Linked DNA regions of Lewinella sp. 4G2. The protein of the gene in region 1 binds, or shares a complex with, the protein of each later gene. Links are inferred from orthologs where the notes say so. Each region holds a gene or a part of one and is shown in the gene's direction. Other genes may lie near its edges. The genes, in order: tsaE and tsaD.

What was found.
Region 2: the proteins of tsaE (region 1) and tsaD are in contact, whole or in part, in a crystal structure (PDB 6N9A), measured with the Thermotoga maritima proteins. The link is inferred for Lewinella sp. 4G2 from one-to-one orthologs. Residues at the interface, in WP_004082108.1 of Thermotoga maritima: Leu37, Gly38, Lys46, Lys57, Val59, Lys60, Ser61, Thr63, Phe64, Thr65, Leu66, Met67, Val69, Pro71, Tyr82, Arg83, Leu84, Asp86, Asp88, Phe89, Asp93, Ile128, Asp130, Glu131, Arg134; in WP_004082750.1 of Thermotoga maritima: Cys10, Asp11, Arg49, His50, Leu82, Gly84, Gly135, Gly136, Glu154, Thr155, Leu156, Asp157, Asp158, Ser159, Glu162, Asp165, Lys166, Arg169, Leu170, Tyr175, Lys213, Thr214, Leu217, Tyr218, Gln221, Arg222, Asn324.

Annotation. Positions count from the first base shown.
Region 1 is NZ_LVWJ02000014.1:1,064,855-1,074,874, reverse strand. What follows is about bases 2,501-5,258. They hold tsaE (tRNA (adenosine(37)-N6)-threonylcarbamoyltransferase complex ATPase subunit type 1 TsaE), read left to right. Parts: upstream 2,501-3,550; coding sequence 3,551-3,967; downstream 3,968-5,258. Other genes in these bases: A3850_RS05685 (alanine dehydrogenase), read left to right, coding at 3,976-5,223; A3850_RS20125 (hypothetical protein), read left to right, coding at 3,400-3,570; A3850_RS05695 (hypothetical protein), read left to right, coding at 2,848-3,219; A3850_RS20395 (RHS repeat-associated core domain-containing protein), read left to right, coding at 2,501-2,861. In the rest of the region: more of A3850_RS20395, read left to right, coding at 1-2,500; A3850_RS05680 (TRAP transporter large permease), read right to left, coding at 5,720-6,997; A3850_RS05675 (TRAP transporter small permease), read right to left, coding at 6,994-7,491; A3850_RS05670 (TRAP transporter substrate-binding protein), read right to left, coding at 7,491-8,465; A3850_RS05665 (thioredoxin family protein), read left to right, coding at 8,724-10,020. UniProt on the Escherichia coli protein: Required for the formation of a threonylcarbamoyl group on adenosine at position 37 (t(6)A37) in tRNAs that read codons beginning with adenine.
Region 2 is NZ_LVWJ02000019.1:406,536-416,669, reverse strand. Bases 4,614-7,485 are described here. They hold tsaD (tRNA (adenosine(37)-N6)-threonylcarbamoyltransferase complex transferase subunit TsaD), read left to right. Parts: upstream 4,614-5,489; coding sequence 5,490-6,482; downstream 6,483-7,485. Other genes in these bases: A3850_RS18695 (DMT family transporter), read left to right, coding at 6,639-7,485; A3850_RS18705 (DUF697 domain-containing protein), read right to left, coding at 4,614-5,262. Also shown: A3850_RS18725 (OmpA family protein), read right to left, coding at 1-1,695; A3850_RS18720 (type IX secretion system membrane protein PorP/SprF), read right to left, coding at 1,846-3,009; A3850_RS18715 (DUF2480 family protein), read right to left, coding at 3,145-3,660; SMC-Scp complex subunit ScpB, read right to left, coding at 3,786-4,346; more of A3850_RS18705, read right to left, coding at 4,465-4,613; more of A3850_RS18695, read left to right, coding at 7,486-7,511; A3850_RS18690 (alpha-L-rhamnosidase C-terminal domain-containing protein), read left to right, coding at 7,580-9,901; A3850_RS18685 (S8 family peptidase), read left to right, coding at 9,982-10,134.

The DNA of each region.
Region 1 (10,020 bases):
GTAGGCATAAAGGTGCAGATGATTTTGTAGACACCTACAGCACTTATGATCTTAAAGATAGGCTCAAATTTGTTTTCCCAGCTGGTGCATCATCTGCTAGCAATAATTTGTTCTATGGTTACACTTATGATGGCTGGAACAACCTTCTAAGTAAAAAATTCCCAGACCGTCCAATCGAGAATTACTATTATAACCAAAGAGATTTGCTAACCTATACCGAAGGTGAGCTTTATCCTTCCGGCTTAGGGTACTATTCAAATGTTTATGATGGCTATGGTAGAATTACAAAAACAGGTTTTACTAATACAATTAATGCTGAGAATGAATCTCGTGAACAAGACATTACAAATGGAAGTACAACGTCTTTATTTCAATATGGAAATACCAATTTTTTAAAGGACAAGGTAATTTCATCGTCGACTTTTAAGATGGATGGAAGGAACGTTGCAAATCATAGCTATACGACGCTTTATGAGTATGATACTTTTGGAAAGCTAATCAGTAAAAAGTCTAACCATCCATTGAATGACGATCAAAATAGCAGAATAGAAAAATTTGTAACTCACCCTAATGGAATGGTATTATCGTCATCAAACGCTGTTCATACGGATAAGAGATATCATCGTTCCTGGAATTCATCATCCGTTAATCGATCTGGTCGGGTAGTAAGCCAGTCTCACCGTCTTATTGATGGCATTCTAGTAGGCGCTATAGATACAATTGCTGAATATGATTACAACTCTAAAGGAGAACTTAGTACGAAGTTTTTGGGTGGGAAGAAGCAAACGCTACAAAGAGTTGATTACACTTACTTGCCCAATGGATTCTTGAATAGTATAAACGATGTGACCGCACGCGAAGATGACCTTTTCGGACTTAAGCTGCACTATTCAAATGGCGAAATCACTCATTCAAACGGAAATATATTAAAATTAGATCAGTTTGGAAGTGGCGTGTCTAATCTTGTGCAGGATTTCATATATGATAACCTGGACAGGCTCAATTTACATGAAACGAAAATTGATGGTATTGACTACACTGGATCGATCAACTATGACGATAGGGGCAATATTAGTAGTCTGTCACGGGCGGGTGTCTTAGAAGATGGTAGTAATAACTGGGTTGATTTACTAGAATATACTATTCATCAAAATTCAAATAAAGTAGCTTCAATATCTGATGGTACTGGGAATCAGGGTGATAGTGGGTTCAACAACTCTACTTCGGGCTTAGACTACGTTTATGATGAAAACGGAAATGTAACTGTTGATCCGACTAATTCTATTATAGTTGATTATAATTACTTAAACTTGCCATATAGATTTGAAAAATCAAATGGAACAACTGTTGATATCATTTATACCTCGACGGGAGAAAAAATTGGAGAAATCACCTCTAGTATCGATGGACAATCGACTGTCAGGACATATATAGGAGATATGGTTTTTAAAGAAAATCGGCTGGACTATGCACTTCATGCTGAAGGCCGTGTAGCCTCGTCAGGCTTCTACTCTTACGGCTTGCTGCGTGATTGCAATGAAGACAAGGACATACCAGATATTCCAGATTTTCCAGAGATTGAAGAAGATGATTTAAACATCTATAATAATCTTGGGGCATACGAAAATTTTCTTCCTCAAGATCGAAGCGTGTATAGAGGCCGAAAAACGTTGGCTACAGCAAGTGTGCCCATTACGAACCCAACAGCAATAACAGCAGAAAAAACGATTGAACTAAAAAGTGGCTTCTCTTCACAACTAGGCACTACATTCGCTGCGTTTACGGCTAGTTGCCCACAATCTGTCGATTGGATATCTGAATACAATCTCACCGATCAGTTAGGCAATGTAAGAGTTAGATTTGCTGATTGGGATCTAAACGGAAGTATTGAGGAGGAGGAAGTAATTAGTGAACATCATTACTATCCATTTGGGATGGAGATGCGGGGGGCTTGGAATGACAGCCAAACAGGAGTTGACGACAATCGTTATCGGTACAATGGGAAGGAGCTTAATGAAGACCTTGGACTGTATGCGTATGGCTTCCGGTACTACGATCCGGCCATCGGGCGCTTCACAGGCGTGGACCCGATCTCAGATCAGTTTCCACATGTGTCGACTTACAACTATGCTGAGAATGAACCTATCGCAAATATTGACCTGCATGGGCTGCAAAAAGTTAGAGCAGACGACGTTAGAGATTCAAATGGGAATGTAGGCCGACGAAACGTCTCAGCGTCTTATAATCAGAAGGTCATTAACTTATCTTCAAAACAAGGGCATGAAATAAGCGTCGGATTAGGTCGAGTCAAGTCCAGTATCGAGAGCTCATTTAGCGGTAGAGCACCATCTTATGTTCGGACAGACGATTACCAGCTAACAGATAGAAAAGTTACTGTGTCCGTAAAGACAAGGGTTAACCAAACTGTAGTCACGTCTCTGGACGATGTTTCGGACACTGACTTTTTAATGATTGTCGTTGATCAAGTTGTCAATAGTAACGAAGAGAACGTGCAGGGTTGGGGGGAGACTCCAGGCAATGTTACTCTTGTAGAAGCAGGTGAACTTACCGGGGAAAAAGGCGGTGAGTTAGGTGCACATGAGTTTGGTCACAATACAGGAGCTGATCACTCGAGTGATGGTAGCGGGCTAATGGGAGATCATCTAAATGGCAGTATAAGCCTCACGCGTCAACAGATTTTGAAGTTTATCCAGGACTTAGGTGGCACTAAAACACCAAAGGAGTTTGCAAATGGGCGACGCCATAAAACTCATTACAGAACACGTAGTCGTGCAAGAGATTTTTTAAACTCTCATGGGGAGAAGTATGACAGAAAAAAGGCGAAAGATGCTGGTTTTTAAAGGGGCGGACCTCGCCAAGTTCATTATTGTCATTGGGTTGGCATTAGCCATCGGATGTGCAAGCCAATCTCTTGTATATAACGGGGATAATGCTGTATACAAGACTAGCGCATGGAGGTCTGGTAAGGCCACCTTTTACGAGAGGTGTATGTTTTGTCATCAAACCTCAGAAAAAGATAAACAATTTAAACATTTATACAAATTAGAGGATTATCGTCGGCTTGATCGTTTAATCACAACCTTGTATGATGATGATCATATAGAGATAGGTAGCAGGTTCGATTCTTTATCTCTAGATGAAATGAACGAACTACTGCAATTTTTAGCAACACCGAAACGATATGATACCGCCCAATGAAAAACTATCCTCAGGCCGCAAGGCTTGACGGGTAGCGCCAATTGGGCGCACCCTATCTTAATCCACCCAGAAATACGGCGCCCGCAGAGAACCAGACGTCTCCTGACCACCCCGAAATTTTCGGAGACGACGACGGCAACTAAAATCATCACAACCCAAAAACACCACATCCCCTATCCGTTGGCTAACGACCAACTGGATACCCCCATCGTCACCTCTGCTAATTTCACCAACCCCACCCAAACGCCTACTGTCCCAAGCAAAACTTTTACCTCCCTCAACCCTACCTTCGCGCCCATCCCCCAAAACCCCGCACCCGCGGCAGCGCCCCATGCAGTACACGCTGAATGACCTCCCCACCATCGCCAAAAGCCTGCTCGATCGGTACCCGGCCGGGACCATCTACACCCTGGAGGGGAACCTCGGGGCGGGCAAGACAACCCTGGTGGCGGAAATGGCGCGGCAACTGGGGGTGACGGAGCCGACCTCGAGCCCCACCTTCAGCATCGTGAACGAATACGCCGCCGCCGACGGGCCGATCTACCACCTGGATGCCTACCGCTTGGGGGACGTGGAGGAAGCCCTGGCCGCCGGTATCGAGGAAACGGTGCACGCGGACGCCGTGGCGATCTTCATCGAATGGCCGGCCGTGTTAGAACCTCTCCTGCCTCCGGGCGTTGTCCACTTACGCCTGGAGCACGCGGCGGACGGACAGTCGCGCACGCTCACCATCACGACCGACCAGTAACCGCCAGCATGAGCAGCACCGATAAAGCGCCGGACCGCCCCAAAGTCTCCCTCCCCGACGAACTGACGGGCGGCTACGGGCAAACCCAAACCGAAACCCTGGCCGTGGAAACGAAACGGGAGGCGCTCTTCATCGGTATCCCAAAAGAAATTACGCTGCAGGAACGCCGCGTCGCCCTCGTACCCAGCGGCGTGAACCGGTTGACGAGCCGGGGGCACCGCGTCCTCGTTCAGACCGGCGCCGGCACGGCGAGCAACTTTACCGACCACCACTACAGCGAAGAAGGTGGCGAAATTGCCCACTCCGCCCGCGAGGTCTACACCAAGGCGAAGGTGATCCTGAAAGTAGCGCCGCCCACCCTCGAGGAGATCGACATGATGCAACCGGGGACGGTCCTGATCTCCCCCCTCCAGCTACCGATCATCTCGGCGGAGTACCTCTACCGCCTTAAGGCCAAGCGCATCATCGCCATCGCGATGGAGTACCTGCAGGACGACAGTGGTTGCTACCCGATCGTCCGCATCATGAGCGAAATGGCGGGCATCACGGCCGTACAGATGGCGGCCGAACTGCTGAGTGGCAAGGGCGATGGACCCGGCGTCCTCCTCGGCGGCGTCTCCGGCGTACCGAGCGCAAAAATCGTGATCCTCGGCGGCGGCGTCGTGGCCGAATACGCGACCCGCACCGCCCTCGGCATGGGTGCCGAAGTAAAGATCTTCGACGATAACATCCACAAACTGATGCGCCTACAGAATAGCGTGGGTCGCCAACTCTACACGAGCGCCTTCAACCCGACTTACCTGCGGCGGGAGCTCCTCACGGCCGAAGTCGCCATCGGTGCCATCCACGCTGAGGACGGGCGCACGCCGGTGGTCGTCAGTGAAGACATGGTCCGTGCCATGCGCCCCGGCTCGGTCATCATAGACGTGAGCATCGACCAGGGCGGCTGCTTCGCCACCAGCAAACTGACGAGCATGGACCGCCCGACGTTCGTCCGCCACGACGTTACCCATTGCTGCATCCCCAACATCGCCAGCCGCGTGGGCCGCACGGCGAGCATCGCGGTGAGTAACCTGATCGTCCCCATGCTCCTCAAAGCGGATGGCGCCGCTTCCATCGAGGAGTACATCATGCACAACAAGGGCATGCGCCACGGCGTGTACACCTTCAAAGGCTGCCTGACGAATAGCTATTTGGGCAGGCGGTTTGAGATGCGGTCGACGGATATTGGGTTGTTGATGACTTCTAGTATGTGAGGACGTTAGACTTTAGATTTTAGATTTTGGACGTAAGAGTGGTGGGTTGGGAGATTAGTGTTTGTTCTAGTGCTCATCTACGGTTTAAGATCGGGACCGGAGGTCCCAAACCGGTGTTGGAGGCCATCAAACAAGTAGAGTGGGCCACCTGACGGTGTGCCACCGCTACGCAGGCCGGCCCTTCGGGGCGGGCAGTCACGCAGCGCCGCAGGCCTCCCCAACCTCTCCCGCTCCTGCGAAAATCCGCCGATAGCCTCTAGTTCTCCCAATCTCTATTTCTCCTGCGAACAAATGCCACACAAGCAAGCGCCGCAGGCCTCCCCAACCTCTCCCGCTCCTGCGAAAATCCGCCGATAGCCTCTAGTTCTCCCAATCTCTACTTCTCCTGCGAATAAATGCCACACAAGCAAGCGCCGCAGGCCTCCCCAACCTCTCCATCCCCTGCGAAACAAACCGCCGGAAGCACACCACGCGCCCAGAAGCCACGCCTCCAACCTTACTCCCCCAAAAACAACTCCGGCAAAAACAAAGAAATCCCCGGAAACAACGTCACCAACGCCAGCACCACCAGGCTCACCAGCAAGAACGGGAAACCCGCCCGACTCACCGCCCCAATCGATACCTTCCCAATACCCGCCGCCACGAACAAGCACACGCCCAGCGGCGGCGTCGTCAAGCCAATCATCAGGTTGAGGAGGGCGATGACGGAGAAGTGGATCGGATCAATCCCCACCGCCAGGGCCACCTTTAATAAAATGGGGAAGAGGATGAGCAGCGCCGCAATCGTCTCCATAAACGTACCCACGAAAATCAGCAGCAGGTTAATGAGCAGCAGTACCACGTAAGGGTTATCCGTAAACGACAGGATCTGCCCCGACACCACCTGCGGTAATTGCTCAGTAATGAGGATATACCCGAACAGGTTAGCGAAACCGATGAGCACCATTAACGAGGCGGAGGTCTTCATCGAATCCAGGAACACCACGAAGGCGCGGCGGAAAGTGAGTTTGCGGTACACGAATACCCCCACCACCAAAGCGTACAGCACGGCGACGATCGAGGCCTCCGTCGGGGTAAACAGGCCACCGATGATGCCGTAGAGGATGATGACCGTCAGCAGCAAGGCCCAGAAGGTATCGATGAAGCCACGGCCGACTTCGGCGAGGGAACTTCGTTCGTGTTTCGGGTACTGGCGCTTGCGGGAGATGTAATAGGTATAGCCCAGCAAACTCACGCCCAGCAGGAAACCGGGGATGGCCCCCGCCAGAAAGAGTTTCCCGACGGAAAGGCCCGTCAGCGTCGCCGCAATGATCATCGATACGCTCGGTGGGATGATCGGCCCCACGGTGGAGGAAGCCGCCGTCACCGCGCAGGCAAAATCCGCGTCGTACCCCTCCCGTTTCATGGCCGGGATCATCACCGAACCGATGCTGGCCGTATCGGAAATGGCCGTCCCGGAAATCCCGGCAAAGAGCATGGAAGCGGCAATGTTGGCCAGCGCCAGCCCACCGCGGATGTGCCCCACGAGGTGGTTACAAAAAGCGATGATCTTCTCCGTAAGCCCGCCACTGTTCATCAGGTTACCGGCCATGATGAAGCCGGGGATGCTCAGCAGTACGAACACGTCGATCCCGGAGTACATCTTCATCGGCATCACGATGAGCGGCGTGCCCGTCGCGATTAGGTACAACAGGCAGGAAAGCCCGAGCGAAAAAGCGATCGGGAAACGCAGCAGGATGCAGACGGCGAAGGTGAGGAGTAACACTAAGATCATGGCGTCCGCTTTGTGGCCTCCACCGCCCGGGGCCGCCTACCAATTGTCCGGACGAGCCGGTCTACCGCAAAAATGAGGACGGAGAGGCCCAGGACGAGCATCCCCACGAACGGGATGGCCATCGGAAACTTCAGGCTCGGCGAGCTTTCCGCCCAGCCCATCCAGGTGAAGGCGGCGGCGTACACCGTGAAGAGGGCGAAGAGCACGACCGTCAGGGCATCGATCAACAAGGCCAGACGGTGCTGCCAGCGCGGGCTCATCCGTTGAAAGAAGAAGTCGAATTGCACGTACTCCCCACTCCGCAGCGCCGGACCGGCCGCGCACCCGATGGCCAACACAAAGAAGACTCGGGCGGCCTCTTCCGTCCAGGACGGCGCCGTCGGCAAAAACAGGCGCGCAAAGATCTGCACCAGGATGGCAGCGACGAAGCCAACGGTGCTGAAGAGGGTAGCCCACTTCAGCAGCGTCCCGATAATTTTGACGAAGGACCTCATTACAGTGTGTCTTTCAGCGAACGGTAAACGGCCTGCATCTCCGGCGAGAGGGTATTGTAGATAGCCAGGCCGTGCTTTTGTTTGAAGGCTTCGCGGTCCACCTCCACGAAGGTCATCCCCTTGGCTTCCAGTTCGGCGCGGACGAGGGCGTCGTTCTTCAGGAACAACTTCCGCTCGTAGGTCTGCATCTCGGCGGCGCACTCCAGGAAGATCTCTTGCAGATCCGCCGGCATGGCCTGGAATTGCTTTTCGCCGATCACGGGGTAGGTCCAACCGAATACGTGGCTCGTCAGGTTCAGGTAGTCCTGCACTTCGTAGATGGCGAGCATCTTCGTCAGTGGCAGGGGGTTCTCCTGGGCGTTGATGACGCCCTGCTGGAGGGAGGTGAATACTTCTGAGAAGGCGATGGGCGTCGTCTTGGCTCCGAGCGCGTCCCAGGCCGTTACGAAAGCGGGGATGCTGGGGATGCGGATGGCCAGCCCCTGCAGGTCGTCCGGGTGTTTGATGGGCCGGTTCGACGTCAGGTGGCGGGCCCCGGCCTGAAAGTAGGCCACCGGCCGCAGGCCGGTCTTGGTCACCATTTCGGAACGGATCCGCGCCCCGACTGGCCCGTTCAGCATGGCGTCGACGTCCTCCATACTGTCCATCAGGAAGGGCATTTCGCAGAAGGTCATGATCTCCGTCCAGTTGCTGAGCAGGGCGCTCGTCGTCGTCATATCGATCACCCCCGCCTGGATCATCCGGATGGCCTCGATCTCCTTCGCCAATTGCTCGGACGGGTAGATCTGCAACTGCATCCGCCCGCCGGACCGCTCCTCCAGCTCATCCCCAAAGAAGCGCAGGGCCTGGTACCAGGTGTGGTCCTCGGCCACCAGGATACTCGCCCGCAACGTGATCTCCGCCTCCCCCGCCGGCTTGCAGGACCAGGCTCCGCCGAGGGTGAGGCACATAAATAAAATGGATAAGGCACGCATAGGGGTAAGGTAACGCATTGAGGTGACACCGGACCCTGAAAGGGTCCCCCCTAGCCCAGGGTCCCAAGGCCAAAGGCCGACGACCCTGGGTTTTCGTGTACACATGCCCTCTCCCCCAGCCCCTCTCCAAAGGAGAGGGGGGATAGCCCCCCATTAACAGCCCCTTATACAACCATCCCCCACCACTACGTTATTTTTGCACCGGCCCCGCGGCAGCCCGCGTTTTCCCTCCGCCGCCCGGCCCCTAAGCGAATCCCAATGATGTCCAGACTATTCACGTTCCTCCTTTTACTCACCTCCCTGGCCGCTACGGCGCAATTCGCCAGCCCGATCTCCTTCGAGACGGAGGTCGAGCACCTCAGCGGCAATGAGTTCCACCTCATCGTCAAGGCGTTGCCGGAGGACGGGTGGAACATCTACAGCCAGTATACGCCCGACGGTGGGCCCATCCCGACCTCCTTCACCTGGGCGGAGGGCGACCACTACGAGCTTATCGGTAAGTCCCTCGAAAAGGGGCACAAGAAGGCGGGCATGGACGAGATGTTCGGCGTTGACGTCATCAAATTCCTGCCCGACGAACCGACTTACTTTATCCAGAAGGTGCGCGTCATCAACTACGGGGAGCCCATTCGCACGACGATTGAATACATGTGTTGCGACGACGAGCAGTGCCTCCCGCCGACGGATGAGGAGTTCATCTTTGAGGTCGCGCCACCCGCTCCTGATCGGGGCGCCATTACCCCAATTACTGAGCCCGTGGTGGCTCCGGAAGCCCCGTCCACTACGAGCCCGGCCCTGCCGGCACCCCAAACTAAGCCGGTCATTACTCGCCCCGCCGATCCCCAACCGAATGAGCGGACGGCTACGGCTCCGAAGGTATCCACGCCTGCTCCCCCTAAGCCGGCACCCGCGGCAGCGCCCACTCCGGAGGAAGACGAGCAAGTAACCGAAGCGGCGTTCACCCCCGGCCCCACCCTCCGCGCCGCCGGACCCGCTGCTTCCGAGAACGACCCCGTGAGCTGGGTTTTTGAGGCCGAGCCCGTCGCTGAAAACGAGTACCTCGTACGCATGATCGGCACCCTGAGCGAGGGCTGGACGACCTACAGCAAGGACGTGGACCCCACCGTCGGCCCCAGCCCCACCGAGTTCTTCGTAGACGAAAACGACGGTGTAAAACTCATTGGCGACGTCACCGAAACGAGCGCCACGCTCAAGACCAAATACGATAAGGCCTGGGACGCCAAAGTTGCCAAGATCGTGGGCGGCCAGGTCGTCTACGAACAGCGCGTCGACGTCAGCAAAGCGGACGTTGTGGACGGCTACGTCTACTACCAAACCTGCGACGACGAGATCTGCTTCCCGCCCAAAGAAGTACCCTTCCAACTCGATCTCTCCGGCGCCAAAGCCGTAGTCAGCATCGACGGCGTAGCAGGTGGTTCGGGCGCTGCCGCAGGTGCCGGGGAAGAGGGTAAAACAGCCGAAACCGTAGGCCTGGGGATCGGCGTCGCCTTCGATGCGGACCCCATCGGCGCCTGTAGCGTCGGCGAAGAAAAGA
Region 2 (10,134 bases), on another replicon or contig:
CTGAATGGTATCGAATACGGGGGTGCCGCTACCGTCACCATTGCCATCACCATCACCGCTGCCGTCGCCTTCTTCACCCGGGAGGGGTTGAGAGGGGTCGCGCTTCAGGAAGAAGATGTGCTGGATCTCTTTGGATTCCGTCAGCCCCAGCGTGTTGATCTCCACGGTTTCGGGGAAGTAGCCCTGAGAGGTCGCCGTTACGGAGTACTCGGTCTCCAACTCCAAACCGAAGTCGTAGCGGTTTCCGTCGTCGCGGGTCTTTTGCTGGCCGAGGCCATCGTCGCTGCCGTTCCGGGTGGGTTGGAGTTTCACCTGGCCTACCGTCAGTGGCTCTTTGGCTTCGTTGAAAACGCCGACCACCAGGTCCGCAAAGATCTCCGCTACCTGGAAGCCATAGATATCGTCACAGCAAGTCTTGCTCTTCACTGACCGGCCGCCTTCGCGGTTGGAGGTCATGAAACCAATGAGGCCATCGCCGTATACACTTAAAGATTTATCATCTACGGTACTGTTGAAGCCCGTGCCCATGTTCTCGGGCTTTGTCCAGCTATTACCGGTCCAGGCGCTGAAGAAAAGGTCCTTACCACCCATCGTGGGCCGGCCGTCGGTGGACCAATACAGCGTACCGTCGAAGTAAAACGGCGTGATGTCGTCACCGATCGTATTGATTTCTTCCCCCAGATTGATGGGGTTGCCGAAACGGCCTTCGCCTTCGTAGGTAGCGTAGTAAATATCCAGGCCACCGAAGCCGCCGTCCATATCGGAGACGAAGAAGATGACTTCCTTACCAAACAGCTCACCGGCGGCGGGTTGCAGGGCGAGGTGTTTATTGCTGTTGATGCCCCCGACAGGGTTGCCGCTCTTCCAGCCATCGTCCTCCACGTCGCTGACGTAGATCTTGGCCTCGGCGATGCGATTACTCTCCATCCGCAGGCGGTTGAAGTACATCCGGCGGCCGTCGATGCTCAGGGCGGGGTTGGCGGTTTGCACGCCGGGGCGGTTCACTTCCTTGCCGAGGGCTTCGGGTTTGCCCCATTCCCCCTTTTCGCTTTTAGTGGAGCGGAAGATGCGGCTGTAGCTGTCTTCTTCGCCGTCCTGCACCACTTCGCTGCTGCTTTTCCAGGTGGAGTAGTACAGCGTATTGCCATCGGCCGTCAGCACGGGGGAGTACTCGCTGAAGGCGCCGTTCACGCTTTTGCCCAGGATTTCCAGGGCTACTTCACTCGTCTCCTGCGGGGCGTCGCGGTAGAGGCGGATGCCTTCGAGTTCGAGGTTGGCGAATTCAGCCATTCGCTCGTCGGTGTTGTGCATCAGGAAGGTTTCGAAGTAGGTCCGCGCGTCGTCGTACTGCCCGTCCATTTTCAATGCCTGTCCGTAGTAGAAACGGTGTTCGTTGTAGGTCGTGTCGCTGGCTTCCATGCGCCTAAACACCTGTTTGTAGCCGCGCGTGGCCGAAGCGATGTCGCGCAGTTTCAGATTGATGAGCGCCTTGATGGGGATGATGGCGTCGTCGTCCGTTTCGTCGTAGAGTTTGTCGTAGTTCTCCAGGGCAACGTACCAGTTCTGGTTGGCGTAGGCGGAGTCTGCCGCCAGTTGCAGTTGTTCCACGTTGGAGGTGCCGGCCAGGGGCTGGGCGGCCAGTTCGGCGGCGCAGATTCCGGAAAGCAACAGCAGGGCGGAAAAGAAATATCTCATATTCGTAAGTAGATAACCGAGTAGCAACGGGAAATGTATAACGCAGCGGGCGCTGCCGCAGGTGCCAGGCAAGTAGGTAAAATCCCCCGCCGGCCGACATTGGGGCCAAGCTTAAAGCTGAGGGACTACGCACTCAGGCGAAAGATGAGCCTAAATATCCGGGCAAAGGATGGTCGGGACGACCTCCGGTTTCTTGTAGATGTTGAAGATGTACTGGGCCGAGATCTCAAAAGCTCCCTGGTAGTTGGTCACTTGCCGGGAGTTGGAGTTTACCGTCAGGTCGTAGCTGATGGCCGTCTTGATCTGTTCAAAGTCTAACCCGAACAGTAATTGAGCCGCATCGCCCGTCCGGTAACCCACGCCGAGGCGAAGGTCCAGGTCCTTACGCAAATTCCGCTGCCCCCAAACCTGGGCACTCACGAAACTGGACCGGCTGGATTGCAGGAAGACGGCCGTCGGCTGGAGGCGCCACTTCTCGCTCATCTCCAGGTCCAAGCGCGCGTGGGCGTGGATGGCCGGTTTGCGTTCCCTTAGCTCCCGCGGTCCATTGCCGGGGTTAATCGGGTTCATCCCCATCGAATCAGGCGGGTTGGTGACGCCTTCCCGCATGAAAATGGGCCGCCGCTCGGGGCTGGTCAGGTGGAGCATGGTGACGCCACCTTCAAAGACGTTTTCCTTCTTCTTATCGAGGAGGAGCTTCAGCTTGAGGCCAACGTTGAGATCATTAACGCTGCGGTTGTTGTTGCCCTGGCCGCTGCCGCCGCTGCCCATATTGTTACCAGTCGGCTGGAACTCGTTGAAACCCTCCGTTTGGAAGCCGGGTGCACTGGCGATGTTACCCTCCTGATCGAGGACGCCCGCAAATTCCCCGCCGTAGGAAATGGAACCGTACTGGGCGCCGAGCGTCAGGATGTTGGTCCGCTTCTTATCCAGACTCAAATGATAGGCCGCACTGAAACCAAAGAAGTTCTCGGTGATGTCCGCGTTGACGGGGCTCTCATCCGTATCATTCATCCCGTTAAAGGGTTGCTTACTGTTCACCAGGCTTAGTCCTACACCAATCCAGTCCTGCTTACGCAGCGCGAATGGTAATGGCGCATCCAAATAGGCCGTCGGTGACTGAATTCCGTTGATGCTGTACCATTGCCCGCGGTAGATCCCACCCACTCGCACGGAACCTGCGAAAGCGCCCGTATTAGCGGCGTTCAGCCAGAGTGGCGCCATGTCGTGGAGGGTGTAAAGATTGTCCTGCGCGCGCAGGCCGGTGGCGAAAACCAGGGCAAAACAGAAGGGCAATAAGCGGTGTAAACGCATAAAGGAGCGGGTTAAGGGATCATGGCCACCCACCAGAAAACCGGCGCGGCGAACGGCAAGATACTACTTAACTATGAGTATAAAGGACGCGCCCGGGCCTCGGTGGGCCACCCTAAGCAGCGCAAAAACGACCCGCTACTTCTTCCGCGGCTTTTTGAAAACGGGGACGGTCGAACACGGCTCCCCGAACATCAACGATTTCACGTGGGGTTGCAGGTGTTTGGTGACGTCCAGGTAGGCCGAAGCCGGCACCGCCCGGTCGCCACACCCCTTAATAACGACCCGCTTATCGGCAAAGTCGGCGACATTTAATTGCTGGATTACCCCCCGGAAATGCTGCCGTAAGTACGCCTCTTCGGTGCCCTGGTAAATATCCGCCGCAAAGGGCGCCGCAGCAGCCGCCACCAGCATGTAGGCCCAGTTGGGGATGATGGCATCCGCCGAACAAAAGACCAACAAGGTCTTCCCGGCGTACTGGCTGAAGTCGTGCTCCTTCACCGCCGCCCGAAAATCCTTCTCCTTCAGGATGAGCCCCATAAAGAGATAGTCCTTGAGGTCAAACGTGGCAAAGCCGGCGGTGGGCCAGTATTCCTCCAGCTTGAGGGTGATGAGACCGGAGGCGGCGACGCGGTTGGTGAGGGTTTCGGCCATGGGGTGGGGCGTTTTGGAGGAAACGGTATGGTTGGCCTGTGGGTTGAGTTGTTGGTCGGGTAGTACTTAGTCGGGTAGTGCCTGACTACGATACTACCCGACTACCCGACTACCCAACTACCCAACTATTCCACTACCTCCCCAATCTCACTCTCCGGCATCGAAAAGTCCTTCGGCGTCGGCAAATCCGCAATGGACTTGATGCCGAAGTAATCCAAAAACCGGTTCGTAACGCCATAGAGCAGTGGCTTCCCGACGGAATCGGCACGGCCAAGGATGGTGATGAGCTCTTTCTCCAGCAGTTTCTGCACGGCATAATCGCAACTCACCCCCCGGATCTTTTCTAATTCGGATTTGGTGACGGGCTGCTTGTAAGCAATGATGCTCAAGGATTCCAGCGCGGAACGGCTCAACTTCTTCTTGCTCTGCATCCGCAGGTGGGTACCGATCGTTTCGTGGTAGGCACCTTTGGACATGAAGCGGTAACCACCCGCTACCTCCACGATTTCAAAACTGTGGGCGTCGGAATCGTAGCGTTTGGCCAACTCGTCGAGGGCTTCCAGCATCACCTTCTGCGCGAAGCGGACGCCGAAGTTTTCGGTCAGGACGTCCTGCAATTCCTCCAGCGAAATCGGGGCGGGGGCGGCAAAGATGAGGGACTCGATGTGTTGGGCGAGGTACTGCATCGCGCAAAGATAGTTTCGAGTAGCAAGTTGCAAGTTGCAAGTGTCGAGTTCTCGCAACTCGCGACTCGATACTTGCAACTTATATACTCGCTACTTGCAACTCGAAACTCGCAACTTCCTAACTCAAGATCCGCTTCTTCATCACCTGGAATTCCTCTTCCGTAATGATGTTCTGCGCCTTCATCTCCGCCAGTTCCTTGATCTTCCGGATGGCCTCATCATTGATGGGCGCGGGACCGGGGGCGGTTGGGTCTTCCACCAGTGTGGTGGCTGCGGTAGCCTGGGGCGCGTCCGTACCGGCGAAGGTGGGGGCGTGAGGGTCGGGAACGGCCGTTTGCGTCGGGGGTGGGGTAGGGTTGGTGCCCGGCGTGGGGGGAGGCGTAGCCGTAGCGGTGGCTTCTTCTTCCTTCCAGTCCTTGGCTACTTTTTTGCCTTTCTCGAAGCTCTCTTTGTAAAGCTTCTTTAAGCGGTCGGTATCAAAATCCAGGAAGGTACCACCGTGGGCAAAGTGCTGCTTGAAGACCTCACCCAAAGCGTAAGTACTCGCGCCGTTAATGATGGCCGTAGTAATGCCACCAACGACGGTGCCAATGCCAGGAATCACCTTGATCAGGCTTCGCGCGCCGGCTCTCGCCATCGTGGAAGTCGTCAGGGAAGAGACGATCGCCTTACCCTGGGTTTCCGCAAAGTCAATATCGTATACCCGGCAGAGTTGGCGGATCATGTCGAGCTGCAGGGCTGAGACGGCAAACACGTCCGCAATTGGAAGGGGGATGATGTAACTGGCCCCCATGCTCCAGATCACGTGGTTTCGGATGACAGTTTCGGCGTGGCGGTTCTTGTCCGTATTGCTGTTCGGATTCATGATCGAGTCTTTTAGCTGTTGCTTGACGTACTTGGTGATTTTCTTGCGCATACAGAGTAGTAACGCGCAGCGGGGAAGTGAGGTTATTTGGGAGGGTGTAAAATGCCTGGTTTATCTACGAACTACCCAATTCATTAGACGAAGGCTGCGCGTTAGAGTCTATAGTCTGTAGTCTATAGTGGCCCCGACTAAAGACTACAGACTACAGACTACAGACTACAGACTACAGACTACAGACTACAGACTGTAGACTACAGACTATAAACTACCTTCGCCACATGCCCACTATCCTAGCCCTCGAATCCAGCTGCGACGATACTTCCGCGGCCATTGTCCGTGATGGGGAAGTGCTATCCAACGTCACCGCTACCCAGGCCATTCACGTGGAGTACGGGGGGGTGGTGCCGGAGCACGCCAGCCGCGCTCACCAGCGGAACATCGTGCCTACGGTGGCCGTCGCCCTCGAACGGGCTGGCGTTACTCCCGATTTGGTAGATGCAGTCGCCTTCACCCGGGGCCCCGGACTGATCGGTTCCCTCATGGTCGGCGTCAGTTTTGCGAAGGCCTTTGCCTTGGCGCGGGACCTGCCTCTCATCGAGGTGGACCACATGAAAGCTCACGTCCTGGCTCACTTTGCGGAGGACCCCAAGCCGGCCTTCCCCTTTTTGTGCCTGACGGTTTCCGGAGGACATACCCAATTAGTGGTCGTACGGTCGGCCATGGACCAGGAGGTCATTGGCCGGACGGTCGACGATGCCGCCGGGGAGGCCTTTGATAAGACGGGAAAGATGCTGGGCCTCGACTATCCCGCCGGCCCCCAGATCGATAAACTGGCCGGGGAGGGGGAACCTTCCATCCCCTTCGCCGAGCCCGATCCCGGAGGGTTGGACTTTTCCTTCAGCGGCCTCAAAACCAGCGTGCTGTACACGTTGCAAAAGAAATTGAAGACTGATCCCCAGTTCGTGAAGGAAAACCTGCCCGATATCTGTGCTTCCATCCAGCACGTCATCGTGTCCGTTCTGTTGCGGAAGGTCCAGCTTGCCGTGGCCCAAACGGGTTTGACGCGCGTAGCCCTGGCCGGGGGCGTCAGTGCCAATAGTGCCCTCCGCCAAGGCCTCACCGAGCTCGGGGAACGGGAAGGGTGGGAGACCTTCGTCCCCGCCATCCAGTACTGCACCGATAACGCGGCGATGATCGGCGTTACGGCGACCTTTAAATATGCTGCCGGGGAATTTGTCGGGCACGAGGTGGCGCCAAGTGCGCGTTTGTAGGCAGTTCCCCAACTCCTCGAAGCCACTTTTGGCCCTGCTTTTCTTTTTTGATCTTTGCGTTGCTCCTTGGCGGTTCCCCGTGGGAGTGCACTTTGATTATTTATTCAATTAGGCCCCATCAAATCCACTCCTCCCAACGTCACCAACGCCTACGCGATGTTGCACCTGGCCGTCCTACTCTGGGGGGCGACCGGTATTATCGGAGACATCATTAACCTTTCGGCGCTGACGCTGGTGTGGTGGAGGGTACTGATTACTTCCGTTGCCCTGGCTCCTTTCGTAGGAGTCGCCAACCTGGTGCGTGACCTCGGTCGAAAGCAGGTGCTGATATTCACGGGTTTGGGGGTCCTGGTGGTCTTGCACTGGGTGACGTTCTACGGAGCCATAAAACTGGCCAACGCTTCCGTCGGACTCATCTGCCTGGCGACGACTTCCCTGTTCTCCAGCCTCGTTGAACCGTGGATCGTGAGGCGGAAATTCAACTGGTACGAAACATCCGTCGGCCTCCTCATCCTGCCGGGCATCTACCTGATCGCCGACGGGGTGGACCCATCAATGACCACCGGCGTGATCGTCGGGCTGGTTTCGGCCCTACTCGTGGCGGTCTTCACCTCCTACAATAAGAAGTACGTCGAACGCGCCGAACCGCTACAAATCGTCTTCCTTGAATTGGGAGCGGGGACGCTCTTCCTCACCCCCCTCTTACCCTTCTACGGCGGGCAGTTCTGGCCTTCCGCTACGGACTGGTTTTGGCTGGTGGCCCTCGCCCTGCTCTGCACCATTTTTACCAATTGGTTATTCCTCAAGGCCCTCCGTTCCCTTTCCGCCTTCGCGGCCAACCTGACGGTCAACCTGGAGGCAGTGTACGGGATCCTGCTGGCCTACTTCCTGTTGAACGATGCCGAAGAGTTGGAGCCCACCTTCTACGTCGGTACCGCCATTATCATCGTGGCCGTCTTCGGCTACGCGGCGGTCAAACGGATGTTGCGTCCCCCGCCACCGGAAGATTTGCCACTGGATCAGTTTTGACGGAGACCACGGGCAGTAGCCCTACCGTTCTACGCCTTCCTACCCCGCCAATCGCTTACATTAGGGCCATGCGTTTACTTTTCCTCTTTGGCTGCTTGCTGAGTTTCCTTCCATCCCTGACCGCCCAGACGTGGATCGCCGCCCGGGCCGCGGAGGATTCGCCAAATCTGTGGCAGGCCTTTCGCCACGACTTCAGCGTCAGTGCGGCGGAAATGGCGGAGTACCCCATTAAAATTGCGGCGGATTCCAAGTACTGGTTGTACGTCAACGGTAAACTCGTCGTCCGGGAGGGAGGCCTTAAGCGGGGGCCCTACCTTAATGCGTATTACGTTGATACTTTCGATTTAGCCGCCCATTTGTTGGAGGGGGAGAATACCATTGGGATTCTGCTGTGGTACTTCGGGAAGCAGAGCTTTTCCCATCAGTCCAGCGGCTTCCCCGGTTTTTGGTTGGACGGGCCATCCGCCATTCAGTCGTCGGCGGAGTGGCGGGGGATCATCCACCCGGCTTTCGGGGAGACGGGGCCACCGCGGCCCAATTACCGGCTGCCGGAATCCAACATCGCTTTCGACGCGACGAAGTACGACGACTTCTGGAAGGTTCCGGATTATGACGACTCTGCCTGGCCGCGGGTCCGGAGTTTGGAGGTCCACCCCTTTCCCCCGGCTGAACGGCCCTTCCCACTTACTTCGCACCAGCGTCAGCGCCAAATTGAACTGCCCGGCCACCGGGGCGAAACCCGACCGATCGCCCAGTGGAAGAATGGCCCGCTAGCCCAGTACAAAACGCCTTACCAACGTGGCGCCACGCAGACCTTCGATACCCTGAAACTGGCCCTACCTTACAATGCCCAGGTGACGCCCTACTTCCGCATCAAGGCCCCGGAAGCGGGCCTCCGTCTGGAAATCCTGACCGATAACTACCGCGGTGGCGGCCCGCCGAACGTGCGAACGGTGTACTACACGAAGGCTGGCGTACAGAGTTTCGAAACCCCGGGCTGGATGAACGGCCACGAGGTTTGGTACGTCCTCCCGGCCGGCATCGAGGTGTTCGACCTGGCCTACAGGGAGAGCGGATTCGCTACCGAATTCACGCCACTATTTAAGAGCAGTGACGCCGATCTCGACCTGCTCTGGAAGAAGGCCCAACGCACGCTCTACCTGACGATGCGGGATACCTACATGGATTGCCCCGACCGCGAACGCGCCCAGTGGTGGGGCGACGTCGTGAACGAACTCGGCGAAACCGTATACGCGCTGGACCGCCGGAGTGACGACCTCACCCGCAAGGCCATCCGCGAACTCATGCACTGGCAACGGAAGGATTCGACGATCTACAGCCCCGTCCCGGCCGGAAGTTGGGACCAGGAACTCCCCATGCAAATGCTCGCCAGCGTGAGCCACTACGGCATCTGGCACTACTACCACAATACGGGCGACCGCGACCTCATCTCCGAAGTGTACCCCGCCGTGAAACGCTACCTCGCCGTCTGGAAAACCCAGCCCGACGGCCTCGTCGTCCGCCGCAAGGGGGGCTGGACCTGGGGCGACTGGGGGAATAATAAGGATATGCCCATCCTCTTCAACGCCTGGTACTACCTTGCACTACGCGGCCTGGAGCAAATGGCTACCCTGGAGAACGACGCCACCACCGCCAGCGAAGCACGGACGAAAATGGAGCAGCTCAAAGCGGCCTTCAACCGGACCTACTGGAACGGGAGCAGCTACCGCAGCGCCGATTATAAAGGAGAAACCGATGAACGCGGACACGCCCTGGCTGTCGTCTCCGGCCTCGCCGATCCGACCAAGTATCCCGCCATCCTACAGGTTTTCCGCGAACAGGAACACGCCAGCCCCTACATGGAAAAGTACGTCCTCGAAGCCCTCTGCAAAATGGGGGAGGAGGAGTACGCCATCACCCGGATGAAAAAGCGCTTCCGCAAAATGATCGACAGCGAATACACAACCCTGTTCGAAGGGTGGGGCATTGGAAAAGAAGGTTACGGCGGTGGCACCTACAACCACGCCTGGAGCGGTGGCGCCCTCACGATCATGAACAAATACCTGGCCGGCGCCGTGGCCACCAGCCCGGGCTGGGCGACTTACCGGCTGCAACCCGGTGGCTTCCCGACGTTGAAGAATGCCGCGACCACCTTCGAATCGCCCCGCGGCCCGGTAGCGGTGAGCTGGGAATGGACCGGTGAAGAACTACGCCTCACCCACGAAGCGGCCTTCGACGTCCCGTACGTAGACATCCTGCTGCCGACAGATTTGGAGGCGCGCGGAAGTAATAAAGCCGGCCAGCGCATCGCTTTCACCCGGCAGGGTACGTTGGACGGGAAGCAAATTTGGCGCACCGAAGCCACCAACTTCACTTGCGTGGCCCGATAATTTATGGCGGGGTGCGTGCGGGCCCGACAGTTTTTCCCGGGCCAAAGTCTTACTTTGCGAGCACCCTATTATATCCACACATGTTCAAACATTTCCTCACCCCGCTGCTGCTTTTCTGTTGCCTCGCCAGCCTGAGCGCGCAGCGTATCGATCACGTGCCCGGCCAACTCATCGTCCAGTTGGGCGCTGACGTAGATGCCAGGAAATGGATGAAGGACTACCCCGGACCCGGG